One region of the Clostridium estertheticum genome, then DNA from elsewhere that is predicted to be linked to it. Evidence: riboswitches for the same ligand, from Rfam matches in the RefSeq annotation. Region 1 holds a riboswitch; each other region holds the start of a gene.
What was found. Region 1 has a riboswitch for cobalamin ahead of nrdD (anaerobic ribonucleoside-triphosphate reductase). Riboswitches for the same ligand answer to the same signal wherever they lie in the genome.
Positions count from the first base shown of each region.

Region 2: linked by a shared signal. The riboswitch ahead of A7L45_RS19360 (cobyric acid synthase) and the one ahead of nrdD (anaerobic ribonucleoside-triphosphate reductase) in region 1 are both predicted to bind cobalamin.
Region 3: linked by a shared signal. The riboswitch ahead of cbiQ (cobalt ECF transporter T component CbiQ) and the one ahead of nrdD (anaerobic ribonucleoside-triphosphate reductase) in region 1 are both predicted to bind cobalamin.
Region 4: linked by a shared signal. The riboswitch ahead of A7L45_RS19170 (sirohydrochlorin cobaltochelatase) and the one ahead of nrdD (anaerobic ribonucleoside-triphosphate reductase) in region 1 are both predicted to bind cobalamin.

Region 1 covers NZ_CP015756.1:496,966-500,277, reverse strand. The annotation lists gene A7L45_RS02415 (ferredoxin) at 89-277, opposite strand; gene A7L45_RS02410 (DUF3842 family protein) at 704-1,123, shown strand; cobalamin riboswitch at 1,194-1,384, shown strand; gene nrdD (anaerobic ribonucleoside-triphosphate reductase) at 1,521-3,312, shown strand, end outside.
Region 2 covers NZ_CP015756.1:4,157,341-4,160,652, forward strand. The annotation lists gene cbiB (adenosylcobinamide-phosphate synthase CbiB) at 1-521, opposite strand, end outside; gene A7L45_RS19360 (cobyric acid synthase) at 627-2,150, opposite strand; cobalamin riboswitch at 2,464-2,646, opposite strand; gene trmB (tRNA (guanosine(46)-N7)-methyltransferase TrmB) at 2,811-3,312, opposite strand, start outside.
Region 3 covers NZ_CP015756.1:4,221,773-4,225,084, reverse strand. The annotation lists gene A7L45_RS19760 (CoA-disulfide reductase) at 1-1,179, shown strand, start outside; cobalamin riboswitch at 1,324-1,506, shown strand; gene cbiQ (cobalt ECF transporter T component CbiQ) at 1,669-2,490, shown strand; gene A7L45_RS19750 (energy-coupling factor ABC transporter ATP-binding protein) at 2,503-3,312, shown strand, end outside.
Region 4 covers NZ_CP015756.1:4,115,765-4,119,076, forward strand. The annotation lists gene A7L45_RS19165 (pyridoxal phosphate-dependent aminotransferase) at 1-845, opposite strand, end outside; gene A7L45_RS19170 (sirohydrochlorin cobaltochelatase) at 913-1,746, opposite strand; cobalamin riboswitch at 1,909-2,038, opposite strand; gene A7L45_RS19175 (transposase) at 2,278-3,189, shown strand.

The DNA of each region.
Region 1 (3,312 bases):
GATATACTTAAAAATAGCGAGAATTTTTTCTCGCTATTTTTAAGTATATTTTATTTTTTTATCGATTATTTACTAATTATTAATTTTTCTACTCTACTGTAATTGCATTAACTGGGCACTGTTCCTCTGCCTCTTTAGCACTATTTAATAATTTTGCTGAGATCTCACCTTTAGATGCCTTTGCTTTTCCATCGTCATCCATCGTAAAAATTTCTGGACATATTTCAGGACATAACCCACATCCTATACACGTATCCTTATCAACCATTGCTTCCATTAAAATCACTCCTTAGGTCAAATTTTATTTAAATAACTACTATATATATTTCCACAATGATATAGTAATATACTTACCTTTAAAAATAAGTAACAATAGTTACCAAACAAAATCACCTTCTAGCTAACCTCATTCTTCAGTCTTAACGGATCTTATTTTATTATTTATTATAATTAACTTCAAGCTATTTAAAGCTACTTCCAATAATTCGTGTCGAATATTGTGATCTAACTAAAAATATTGTTTCTTATTGATAATAAGGTAATATGATTTAATATAAGTGTTTGAGACTGATATTGAAATTTCATGATATAATATTTAAAACACATTTATACAATTTAGGCGGGAAACTATAATTCTAAAAAAGCTATATAGAAACCTTAAAGCATAATTATCACTATCCTATATTTTTTTGGAGGTATTACAATGAAAATTGCTGTAATAGACGCTCAAGGAGCAGGTCTTGGAAAAACAATTATAAAAAAAATTCATAAAGAAATTGATCTTAATATTTATATTATCGCACTTGGTACAAATACATTTGCTACCTCTAATATGATGAAATCCGGTGCAAATTTAGGTATAAGCGGAGAGGATGAAATTTGCTCATTTTGTTCTACAAATAAAGTTGATAGTATAATTGGGCCAATTGGCATGATTTGTAGTGGTGGCATAAAAGGAGAAATCACTCCTATGATTGCCTCATCAATATATAATATGGATTGTACTAAATATATAATTCCACTGCAAAAACATGGTATTTACATACCAGGAACAAGAAATCTTCAAATAAAAGATATTATTGACGACATTATTATCGATATAAAAAGTAAAATAAAACTATGATAGTAATATATAAGGATTGATTTAATTGATAACATGATATAAACTATAATTAAATCAGCTCCAAGCGAGCTACAATATTATAATTATGAGTAACTAAAGTATATATTACCTTAGTTTAAAAGGGAAGACAGGTGTAAATCCTGCGCGGTCCCGCCGCTGTAAAAGAAGAGTCCTTATATAAAATGCCACTGGGAAACCGGGAAGGCGCAATGGGGACAATGATGCTTAAGCCAGAATACCTTTCCATAATTACACACAATAGCTCTACGAGAGATGGAGAGGTGCTAGCAATATCTTTTTTTAGTTGCGATGATTTTAAGTCTCTTAACTTAATAGTTAAGGGACTTTTAACGTTTTAGAAAATATTTATAGAAAATGAAATACACGGAGGTATTATATGCAAGTAATAAAAAGAGATTCGAGAAGAAAAGAATTTATTCCCGAAAGAATATTAACAGCAGCTGGAAAAGCTTTTATAGAAGTATACGGGAAGGAAGATAAGAGTTTTAATAATCTTGTCTTAACAAGGGTACTTGAAACTCTTAATCAAAGAGGAGAAACTATAATTCCAATAGAAGAAATACAAGATATAATAGTTGATCAAATAAAATTATTAGATAATAAAGTAGCCCTAGCCTACATAAGTTACAGAGAAGAAAGAACTTTTGAAAGAGATAAAAAAGGAGAATTAGATAAAGAAATAGATAATATAATTAATGCAGTTTCAGAGCAGACTAATTCGAATGGAAATCTTGATGGAAGCAAAATTCAAACTATAAGGGCCTTAATTTCAAATGTTGTAGGAAGCAACTATAGTCAAAGACATAAAATACCTAAAAAATATTTGAAAAAACATAAAAAAAGTATATATATACATGATGAAACTTATTTTGGTTTACCACTTTTCAATTGTTGCCTCGTTGACTGGATTAGTATGTTCGAGAATGGATTTGACCTAGGTACAACACTTATAGGAACACCAAATTCAATTGAGACCGCAATAAATGTATTATCTCAAGTTGCGAGTCATATATCAAGTAATACATACGGGGGAACTACTTTCCCAACTTTAATAACAGGACTTACTCCTTATGCAGTTAAAAGTTTAAACAAACACAGGATTGTTGGAGAAAAATGGATTGGCGATCCTCTTAAAATAGAAGAATATGCCTGGGATAGATTAGGTAAAGAAATAGAAGATAGCATGCAATCACTTGAATATGAAGTTCAAACATTAATGACAAGTCGTGCCGAGACTCCATTTTTAACACTTGGTATAAATAATGTAGATTTGAATGCTAGTGAAGAGGATCAAAAAATTCAAAAAATGATAACTGAGGCTATATTAAATCAAAGAATTAAAGGATTAACCGGTGGTGTAACCCCTGTATTTCCTAAGCTAGTATATCAAAACACAAAGGGAAATAACCTTAATCCCGGCGATAAATACTACGACTTATTTAAATTAGCGGTTGTATGTAGTGCACATAGACAATACCCTGATTATATTAATACTGATAAAGCAATTGAAGTTACAGGTGATTATAAGGAATGTATGGGATGTAGATCTTTCCTCGGAAGTTATTTAGACGAAACAGGTAATTATAAAACCGCTGGAAGATTTAACTTTGGAGTAATATCAATAAATCTTGTAAGACTTGCAATTGAGGCAGATAGAAATGAAGATTCATTTTTCAAATCTCTACATGAAGCCTTAAATGATTGCAAGGATTTATTAATGATAAGATATGATATACTAAAAAATGTTAAAGCAAAACAAGCACCTATATTATATATGAGTGGAGCAATTGCTAAATTAAATGCAGAAGATACAATAGAACCACTACTTAATAATGGATATGCTTCAGCATCTATTGGGTATGTTGGATTACATAATTGTTTAACCGCACTTTACGGCAAAGGACTAAATGATAGAACTGAAAAAACCTCTAAAAGAGCAACTAAAATCATGAAATATCTCAGAGATTATTGTGATGAACAAAAAGATAAAACAAAAATAGGATTTAGTTTATATGGCTCTCCTGCTGAGACCCTTGCAACAAAATTTTGCGTAGAGGATGTAAAAGATTTTGGAGTTATAGCTGGCGTAAATGACAATGGCTATTATGAAAATTCATTCCATTATCCGTCCAACGAATTAATATCACCCTTTGATAAATTAGATTTAG
Region 2 (3,312 bases), 1.1 Mb from region 1:
ATACCCTTATACATCATAGCTAGTGGCGCTCCCCCTAGTATTGCATACAATATTGGAGCTATAACACCATCTGCCGTATTCTCCGCAATAGTCTCCACATCTGCCCTAATTATTTCATCAACGCAAAGATCTTTAGTATCTCTTCCTACAATATACGATAATTTAATTCTTGCGTCATCGATATCATCTTTAACCAAAGCATCATAAACCTTAATGCCCTCCGTGTGGAGACATCTTGTTGCTATTGTAGTCCAAAGCAAAATGATATTAAGAATATTATATACCCAAAATAACTCTTTGGATATTTTTAAAATTATAAATGGGACTAAAAAACTAGAAAATGCTACTATAACTACAATTACTCCTCCAAATATTTTAATTTGCTTATGAGTTTTACATAACTTTCTACCTAATTTATCTAAGACCCTAATAAGTTTGCCTATATAAATCACCGGATGCTTAAACCAATACGGATCTCCAATTAATAAATCTAACAAAATTGCTGCTATTAAATCCATTATATTCATTTGAAATAGTATTCCCATTATAATTCCTCACTATCTTATTTTTCTTAAACATTAATTAGTTCTTACCTGTCCCCGCCTTTTAGAAACATTAAACACTAATTAGTTGTTAACCGTCCCCACCTCGAAAGGCTTTTCTCTTTTTTCTATCCCAATGATCTTATAAATCATATCCATATCTATATTTTTTCTTACTATATCTGCAAGCTTGTCTATTTCTTTTTCTCTTAGACTCTCATAAGTCTTAGATCTTTTAGGTTTTATAGATTTTTTAACTCTTAATGAATTAATAATAAACTCTCTAAATTCCGTTCCATCAAATACCCCATGAATATACGTACCCATAACATTTCCATCTTCATTGACTGCTCCATCAAAGGATAAAGTATTGTCGCCATTTCTATCATATATTTCAAACAGAGGTTTTGCCTTTTGACCATAAATACATTTACCCATATGTATTTCATAACCATAAGTCTTAACATTACTAGTTTTCACGTTAATGCTACGAGCCTTTACTCTTGTAGTTATTTTCTCATCTTCAAATAATGTACCTATATCTAAAAGCCTCATTCCTTCTACTTTATCACAACTTCCTTCTACACCATTTGGATCAATTAAACTATTACCTAGCATTTGATATCCTCCACAAATGCCTAATATTGTTCCTTTGTCACTGTACTTCTTAACAGCATCCATAAGTCCTGAATCCCTTATAGTAATTAAATCGTCGATAGTATTTTTAGTTCCAGGGATTATAAGTAAGTCTGGATTTCCGAGTTCCGCTTTAGTTGTAATAAATCTAACTGATACATCTTCCTCTGACTTCAATGCATCTAAATCTGTAAAATTTGATATATGTGGAAGTTTTATTACCACTATGTCAATGGGTGCAGTGATTTTCTTATTAAACTCTACTGCGCCATCCTCATCTTCAAGATCTAATCTAAAGTAAGGAACTACCCCTGCACAAGGAATATGTATAATATCCTCAAGCATTGTAAGTCCTGGCTTTAAAATTTCTAAATCTCCTCTAAATTTATTTATAATAGTTGCTTTAACTCTTTTTTTCTCATCTGCCTTTAGTAAAAGCATAGTTCCTGCAAGTGATGCAAAAACACCACCCTTATCTATATCTCCAGCAAGTATTACGGGGGCATCTATAAGTTCTGCCATTCCCATATTTACTATATCTCTTTCCCTTAAATTGATTTCTGCAGGGCTACCTGCTCCCTCCATTACTATAATATCAAACTTCTTTTCTAGTTCTTCAAACTGCGATTTTAACATGTCTTTGAATCTTAGTTTCATATTATGATACTCCATAGCTGTACTATTCCCATAAACTTTTCCCTTAACTATAATTTGACATTTTTTATCTGAGGTAGGTTTTAATAATATTGGGTTCATAAATACTTCTGGCTCAAGACCTGCTGCATATGCTTGAAGCACCTGTGCACGTCCCATTTCTTTTCCATCCAATGTGATATAAGAATTTAATGACATGTTTTGTGACTTGAAAGGACATACGGAAAACCCATCTTGTTTTAAAATTCTACATAACGCTGTAACTAGTATGCTTTTCCCTACAGATGAAGCTGTTCCTTGAACCATTATTTTAGCCATTACTTTTTCTCCCTTCCCTCGTGTTTTTCTTTGCCTTGTATTTTAATCTATTAAAAAAAACAGCAAGCTATCACACCTGCTGTGGACTTACACCACCTGAAAATATTATATCATATAATAACAGCTGTATTTACCAATTCTTTATACAAATTAATGTCTTTAATGTATATGTTTAACCATTATTAATTTTATCCTTGGAATAAAAAAAGCCCTTTAACTGGAGCGTTAAAAGGAAACGATTTAAAATTATGTTTAACCATATAAATCAGTAAACAACTTTCTATTATAAAGCCCTCCCTATCACTCGTAGAGTTTATGGTGCAAAACATAGGCAGATATTCTGACTCAAGAATCATTATTTAAGTACGCCTTCCCCGTTTCCGAGTGGCATATTGTACTTAAATTCATCTATTACAGCTACGAGATAGTTCAGGATTTTAACCTGATTCCCTTTTAATTAATCAATTTTAATTAAACCTATATTTTATTATTTAATTTTAATAATAATTTAATATGAGTACTTACAACACAATAATAGCATTGTTAGTACAAGAAATCAACTACTGAAATGTCGTTAAATTGTCCACATTAATCCATAATTTTATGGAACTAATGTGGACAACTTTGTTAATAACTTTATTTATCTTTTATTAATACTTATTAATTCTCTTTATTTAATTTAGCTCGTAAAAACATAGCTTTCTTACCTATACTTGCAAATTTAGCTTCATATTCCGTAATTACATTTTCTTCAAAACCACTCTTATGAAGATCATATGTTAAAAATAATATTTCAAAACCACATTGTTTAAAATATTCTATAGAGTCTTCAAACAAGCCTGTATCATCTGTTTTGAACCAAACTTCAGATCCAACTTTTAAAAATTTCTTGTAATTAGTTAAGAATTTAGTATGAGTTAATCTTCTTTTATTATGTCGTTCCTTTGGCCAAGGGTTACAGAAATTTATATAAATTCTACTTATCTCATCTTTTGCAAATACATCATCAATAAACATAATGTTTAAAGGCATAAGACGTACATTTATATTTTGCTCTGCCTTAACCGCACGTACTTCTATAACTTTTCTAAGTGCAAACACTAGCACCTCATCTTTTAAATCTATTCCTACAAAATTAATGTTATCATTTTGCCTAGATTTT
Region 3 (3,312 bases), 1.0 Mb from region 1:
GACCCTGTAAATCTGGCAGGATTTGTTGCACAAAATGTGCTAGCTGGAAGAATGGAAGTACTCACAACTGATGAGTTTAGTGCTTATGATAAAGAAAATGCTGTAGTATTAGATGTTCGTACTGAAATAGAATTTGATAATGGACATATTGAGGGAGCTATAAATATTCCAGTAGATAATCTCAGGGGAAGAATTGGCGAACTTGACAAAAACAAAGAAATTATTGAATATTGTCAAGTAGGTCTCAGAGGATATGTAGCAGCTAGAATTTTAGCTCAAAAAGACTTTAAGGTTAAAAACTTAACTGGAGGATATAAATCAGTTTTAAGTTCAGAATTTGAGCCCAATAAGACTGGAGAGAGTGATAAAATAAAAAGACAGAAAATAGACCCTGATACTCAAGTTATAAGGGATGAAGTAGCTATAGAAGATGATAAGTATGATAAACTTCTCGATGCATGTGGATTATGTTGCCCAGGTCCGTTAATTCAAGTTAAAGCTAGTATTGATGAATTAAATGAAAACCAAATATTAAAAGTAACAGCAAGTGATCCTGGGTTTTATGAGGATATTAGAGCTTGGTGTACTAAAACAAATAATGAATTATTAGATTTAAGAAAAGAAAAAGGTATGGTATATGCCTTTATTAAAAAAAAAGGCAATAACGATACTAAGGTAAATAAATCTTTGCCATCAGAAACACGAGAAAAAAACAATAAAACTATGGTAGTTTTTAGCGGTGATTTAGATAAAGCCATTGCGGCATTTATTATAGCAAATGGAGCAGTTGCAATGGGTAGTAAAGTTACCATATTATTTACCTTCTGGGGTCTTAACATTATAAGAAAACCTGAAAAAGTATCAGTAAAGAAAGGGCTTATAGATTCAATGTTTGGATTTATGATGCCAAGAGGCAGCAGAAAGCTTAAACTTTCTCAAATGAATATGATGGGTATCGGGGCTAAAATGATCCGATCAGTAATGAAAAATAAAAATATAAGTTCTCTTGAAGATTTAATAAAATCGGCAATTGATAGCGGAGTGGAGGTGGTCGCTTGCTCAATGTCCATGGATGTTATGGGAATTACAAAGGAAGAACTTATCGATGGTGTGAAGATTGGTGGAGTTGGTTATTACCTAGGTCAAACTGAAGATTCAAATGTAAATCTATTTATATAATGTATAATAATATTGCTTATAACTGGTGTTATAAGTTTGCTTTAGAAAAGAAAAGATACTACTAATAATATCAGTTAGTAAAAATTAAGTTATTTCAGTAGAAAACATTGATTAAATTGTTAACATGGTGTAAACTAAAATCAAATTAAATAATAGAATATAGGTTTAATTAAATTTAATTAATTAAAAGGGAATCAGGTTAAAATCCTGAACTATCTCGTAGCTGTAATAGATGAATTTAAGTACAATATGTCACTCTGAAATGGGGAAGGCGTACTTAGATAATGATTCTTAAGTCAGAATATCTGCCTATATTTTTGCACCGTAACTCTACGAGTGATAGAGGGAGCTTTATATGAAGATTTGTTGATTTTATATTATTAAACATATTTTTGATTGTTTCCTTCTAACGCTTTAGTTAGAAGGTTTTTTTTGGTTGTAAATTATTTTACATATTGACATTGGGTAAAAAATAAAAGGAGGTGGCACATGAATAAGGATGGGAAACCTCATCATCATAGAATCGGACATAAACATGGCGAAGGATTTTCAATAGATTTTTACGCTTATATTTCCCAAATAAGACACTGGAATTCTACTTTTAAAGTATCTCTTTCTGTTTTAATACTTATTCTTTGTATTGTATTGGATAACCCATATGTTTCGGTTGTGGTAATTATTGCTATGGCATATCTGACCATTGTAAAAGGAGGGCTTCCAGTATTTGAGTATTTATCAATACTTGCGATTCCAATTATATTTATCCTACTTGGCACAGTTACAATTGCTATTGATTTTTCAAAGCAGCCAATTGGTCAGTATAATCTGTATCTTGGTTTCTGTTATGTGTTTACCTCTCAGGCAAAGATTAGGGAAGTATTGTTTTTAATTCTCAAGGTTTTTGCAGCTATCAGTTCGCTACAAATGATGACACTGTCTACTCCGTCCTCTGAGATAATATATGTTCTTCGAAAGGCACATGTCCCAAAGCTTATTGTAGAATTGATGAACCTTATTTACCGTTATATTTTCATTTTAATGGATACTTATACTAAAATGAAAAATTCTGCAGAATCCCGTCAGGGCTACTGTGATTTTAAAACTTCCTGTTATACTTTTGGAAGCATTGCAAGTAATATGTTGGTTGTTTCGCTTAAAAAAGCAAACACTTATTATGATGCAATGGAGGCCAGATGTTATGATGGAGATCTTCTATTTTTGGAGGAGGATAAAAAAGTAGAGACAATACAGATCGCATATGCAGTAGTATTCGTAGTTTTTTTGTTTATTATCTGGGGCTTTACAAGATAGAAAGGAGATATTATGAGGAAACCAATATTAAATGTAGAAAATCTATATTACGTCTACGGAAATGGAAAGGCCGCATTAGACGGTGTAAGCGTGGATATCTATGAAGGCGAGAAGATCGCTGTCATTGGCTCTAATGGATCAGGCAAATCCACATTTTTCTTGAATATAAACGGTGTATTTACACCGCAGCAGGGAAAAATCATTTATCGGGGTAATGTCGTAAATAAAAAAAATTTAAAAGATCTTCGAAAGAATATCGGAATTGTATTTCAGGATGCAGACAATCAAATAATTGCATCTACAGTTAGGGCAGAAGTTGGATTCGGGCCGATGAATTTAAAGCTTCCAAAAGAGGAAGTAATCAAGCGGGTTGAGGAGTCCCTTTCATACATGAATATATCAGATTTTAAGGATCGTCCACCGCACTATTTGAGTGGTGGTGAAAAGAAACGCGTGACTATTGCAGGAATTATTGCTATGAAATCTGAGATTATTATATATGATGAACCGACAGCATCACTTGATCCTTTAAATACAATGATGTTAGAAGAGGTTTTGGCCAAACTTAGTTCTGAGGGTAAGACGATGCTGATTTCCACCCATGATGTAGATTTTGCATACAGATGGGCGCAAAGAGTGCTTGTATTCTGCCAGGGGAAAATTATCGCAGATGGGACACCACTCGAAATTTTCCTAAACACTGAAGTTTTAAAACAGGCGAATCTAAAACAGCCAATTATGCTAGAGGTTTATGAATCACTAGTAGAGAAACACATGCTTGCGGATATAAAAGCTTATCCTAAAAGCACACAAGAATTTAAA
Region 4 (3,312 bases), 1.1 Mb from region 1:
AAAATAGGTCTTTCATCTCTTATCCATTGTTTGCTTTTTTCAATATACTCGACATCCCTTAGCACATTAATTGCTGCAACTTCTGCAAAACAGTTTATATTCCAAGGGTTTTGTTTATCTTTAATTTTTTTTATTAATTTAGCATCACTACTAACTCCATAGCCAAATCTTATGCCTGGCATTGCGAAAAATTTTGTTAAGGCCCTTATTATGAATAAGCATTTATAAGTTTTAACACTCTGCGCAAAACTGTGCAAATTATCTCCCGTAAATTCTATAAAAGCCTCATCTATTATTATGATTTTATTATTACCCTCACAATAATCAAGAATTTTTTTAAACTTAGCTTTATCAATGATATTACCATTAGGATTATTAGGATTAGCTAGGATTACCCCCTCTACATTTCGTAATCTATTAAGGATATCCTCATAATCATAAGAGAGCTGAGCATACTTATGCTTTAGCAAAACAGTCCCATTAAAATTTTCTTTTAAGTGAGAATATTCTATATTACAAGCCCACTTTTTAGCGTCAATTTCATACTCTACAAAGGAAGGTACTACAATTAGTACACTTCTAAGGCAAGATATAACTAAATCAATTATTTCAGCTGCCCCATTTCCTAAAACAAAATACTCCTCTGGGCAACTAATGTATTTGCCGAGTGCCTTTAATACATTCCTATATTGAATATCTGGATATCTAGTTAATGCATCTAAAGCAAAACTAATATTGTCAGTAAAACTTTTAGGAACGCCAAGTGGATTTATATTAGAACTATAATCTAATAGTTCTCGTCCCTCAAGTAATCCATTAGTATAAATATCTCCACCATGTATCATAAATACCTTCCTTTCTTTGGGCTCCACCTGTACTTATAATTTCATCTTCAAGTAGCCACGAATACTTCTAAATACCCTTATGTGTTTTTCCTACATTTTTAAATTTTTCATTAATTACATCATTAATATGTTGTATATAAATATCTTGTACAGCAATATTTTCTCCTAATCCATGTAGGTATATCCTTACTTTAAATCCCTCTGCTTCTAAAACATTTTTCCATGACTCTTCCTTTTCACCAACCATATCATTCTTAACATGATCGCCTGCAACTAAAAGTAGCGGCATTAGAATAACTTCTTTAGTCCCCTGAGCTATAACGTTTGGTATTACTCTATCCAAAGTTGGATACCCCTCTACTGTTGCTACATGAACGTTTTTAAACCCTCTGTCCCTTAGAACACTTTCGAAGCAACAATATACTGCATTCGCAATATGGCTTGTACCATGACCCATTAAAATTACTGTGTCATCTTTTGGTAATTGATTTGATAAAGCATCAACCATTATTGTGTAATCATCCGGCACGCCATCCTCTTCTCCCTTAAAACATATAAGTGGTCTTCCTACCAAAATATTGTCAAATGCATTGCATTCCTTATATTTATTAACTACATTGTTTACATAATCATATTCTGCTCCTGGAATAACATGTAAGGGCTGAACAATTACCTCATTATAACCTTCATTTTTGAGTTTTTCCAAAGCTTCCTCTGGTGTATCTATATAAATATTATCTCTATTTTTAAGAACCTTAAGAATAACATGCGAAGTAAACGCTCTTCTTATGTCATAATCTACAAAGGTATTTTTTATTTTATTTTCTATTACATCAATAGTTACCTTTCTTGTGTCTTCATATGTTGTTCCAAAACTTACAACTAAAATTGCTTTCTTCATTGTTTGCTTCCACCTTATCATGTATTTTTCGGAATTTTGAACTCTATTTGCTCCTAATATCTTTTCAAAAAAACAAAAAGTAGTTCACCTGAGATAGCGACTACTTTTTAATTAATTTGTAATAAAATTAACTGCATTAAAAAGTCCTTTCCCTCCGAAAGCTTTGTTAACATCATTTAGGCAGGTCTCCTGGCTTTTGATTTCTCAATTACAGTAGCGGGGGCTGCTGCGGACTTAAACCACATTCCCTTTTCACCTAATACTCTAGGCACCTAAAATTATATTCTATTGTACTATTAGTTTATTATAATTAAGTGGCGGTGTCAATGTCATTGTAAAACTTAAGGGTTGGAGGGTTATCTTTAGTCCTAAGGGAGAAAGGTAAGGGACGGTTAACAACTAATTGCTGTTTTAGATAATATTTAAGACGGGGACGGTTAACAACTAATGAACATTAACCTAAAAAAATGAATAGCATTATACTCCATAGGAAACAATTAAAATAGTACTTTATGAGGAGAGGTGATTTTTGTGCCAAGAACGGCAAGAGTAAAAACAGATGAGTCGATATTTCATATCATGTGCAAAAGTATAAGTGAAGTAACTTTATTCAAGGATGACGAAGATAAGAAACGGTATTTATTACTTATAAAGAAGTATAAAACTCTCCATAATTTTAAGCTTTATGGGTACTGCCTTATGGATAACCACGCACATTTAATGATTGATGCTAATGGCTGTGATATATCAAAAATAATGCATGGTATAAATTTTTCTTATGCAATGTACTTTAATAGAAAATATAAAAGGGAAGGACACCTTTTTAAAGATAGATTTAAGAGCAAAATAGTTTATAACGATAGATATTTAAGGACCTTATCTCTTTATGTGCACAATAATCCTACAGACATAATCGAATATAAAGATTCTCCTGAAAAATTCACTTTTTCTAGTCTATCAATATTTTTAGGAAAAACAACTGATTCTTTTAACTTAGTTGATTATGTATTTGTTATGAGTCTTTTTGGTGATAACCTTAAAAGTGCAAGGAAAAATTACTATAACCTTCTCTTTAGGTGTAATGAAGAAAAATTAGAACAGGAAATGGAGTTTGAAGATGAAAAAACAGATTATAATAGTGAAAGGAACATACTGATACGCGATTTTAAACCAGATGACATATTGGAATTTATATCATTTAAGATGAATATATCAAAAATCCATTTTTATACGAAGTACAGTAGAAAATGTGTTAAAGCGAAAGCTTTAGCTGTTGTTTTAATGAGAAGCTTATGCAATTTTAAATCAAAAGACATATCTAACACGCTTGGAAATATTACTCAAGCTAGAATATCTAGATTAAGCACTATTTGTATAGGTTTAATCGGGACAGAAGAAAAATATAGAAATATTATTGATGATTTTATTAAATGTTACTCTTAATAAATACTAATTTTCATATTAAAGAAATTTATAAAAATTTCAGAATAATAATTAACTATATTTATTTGAGTGAACATTGGACAAGCTTGGGAAATGCATTATCTATTATAACAAAAAATAAAA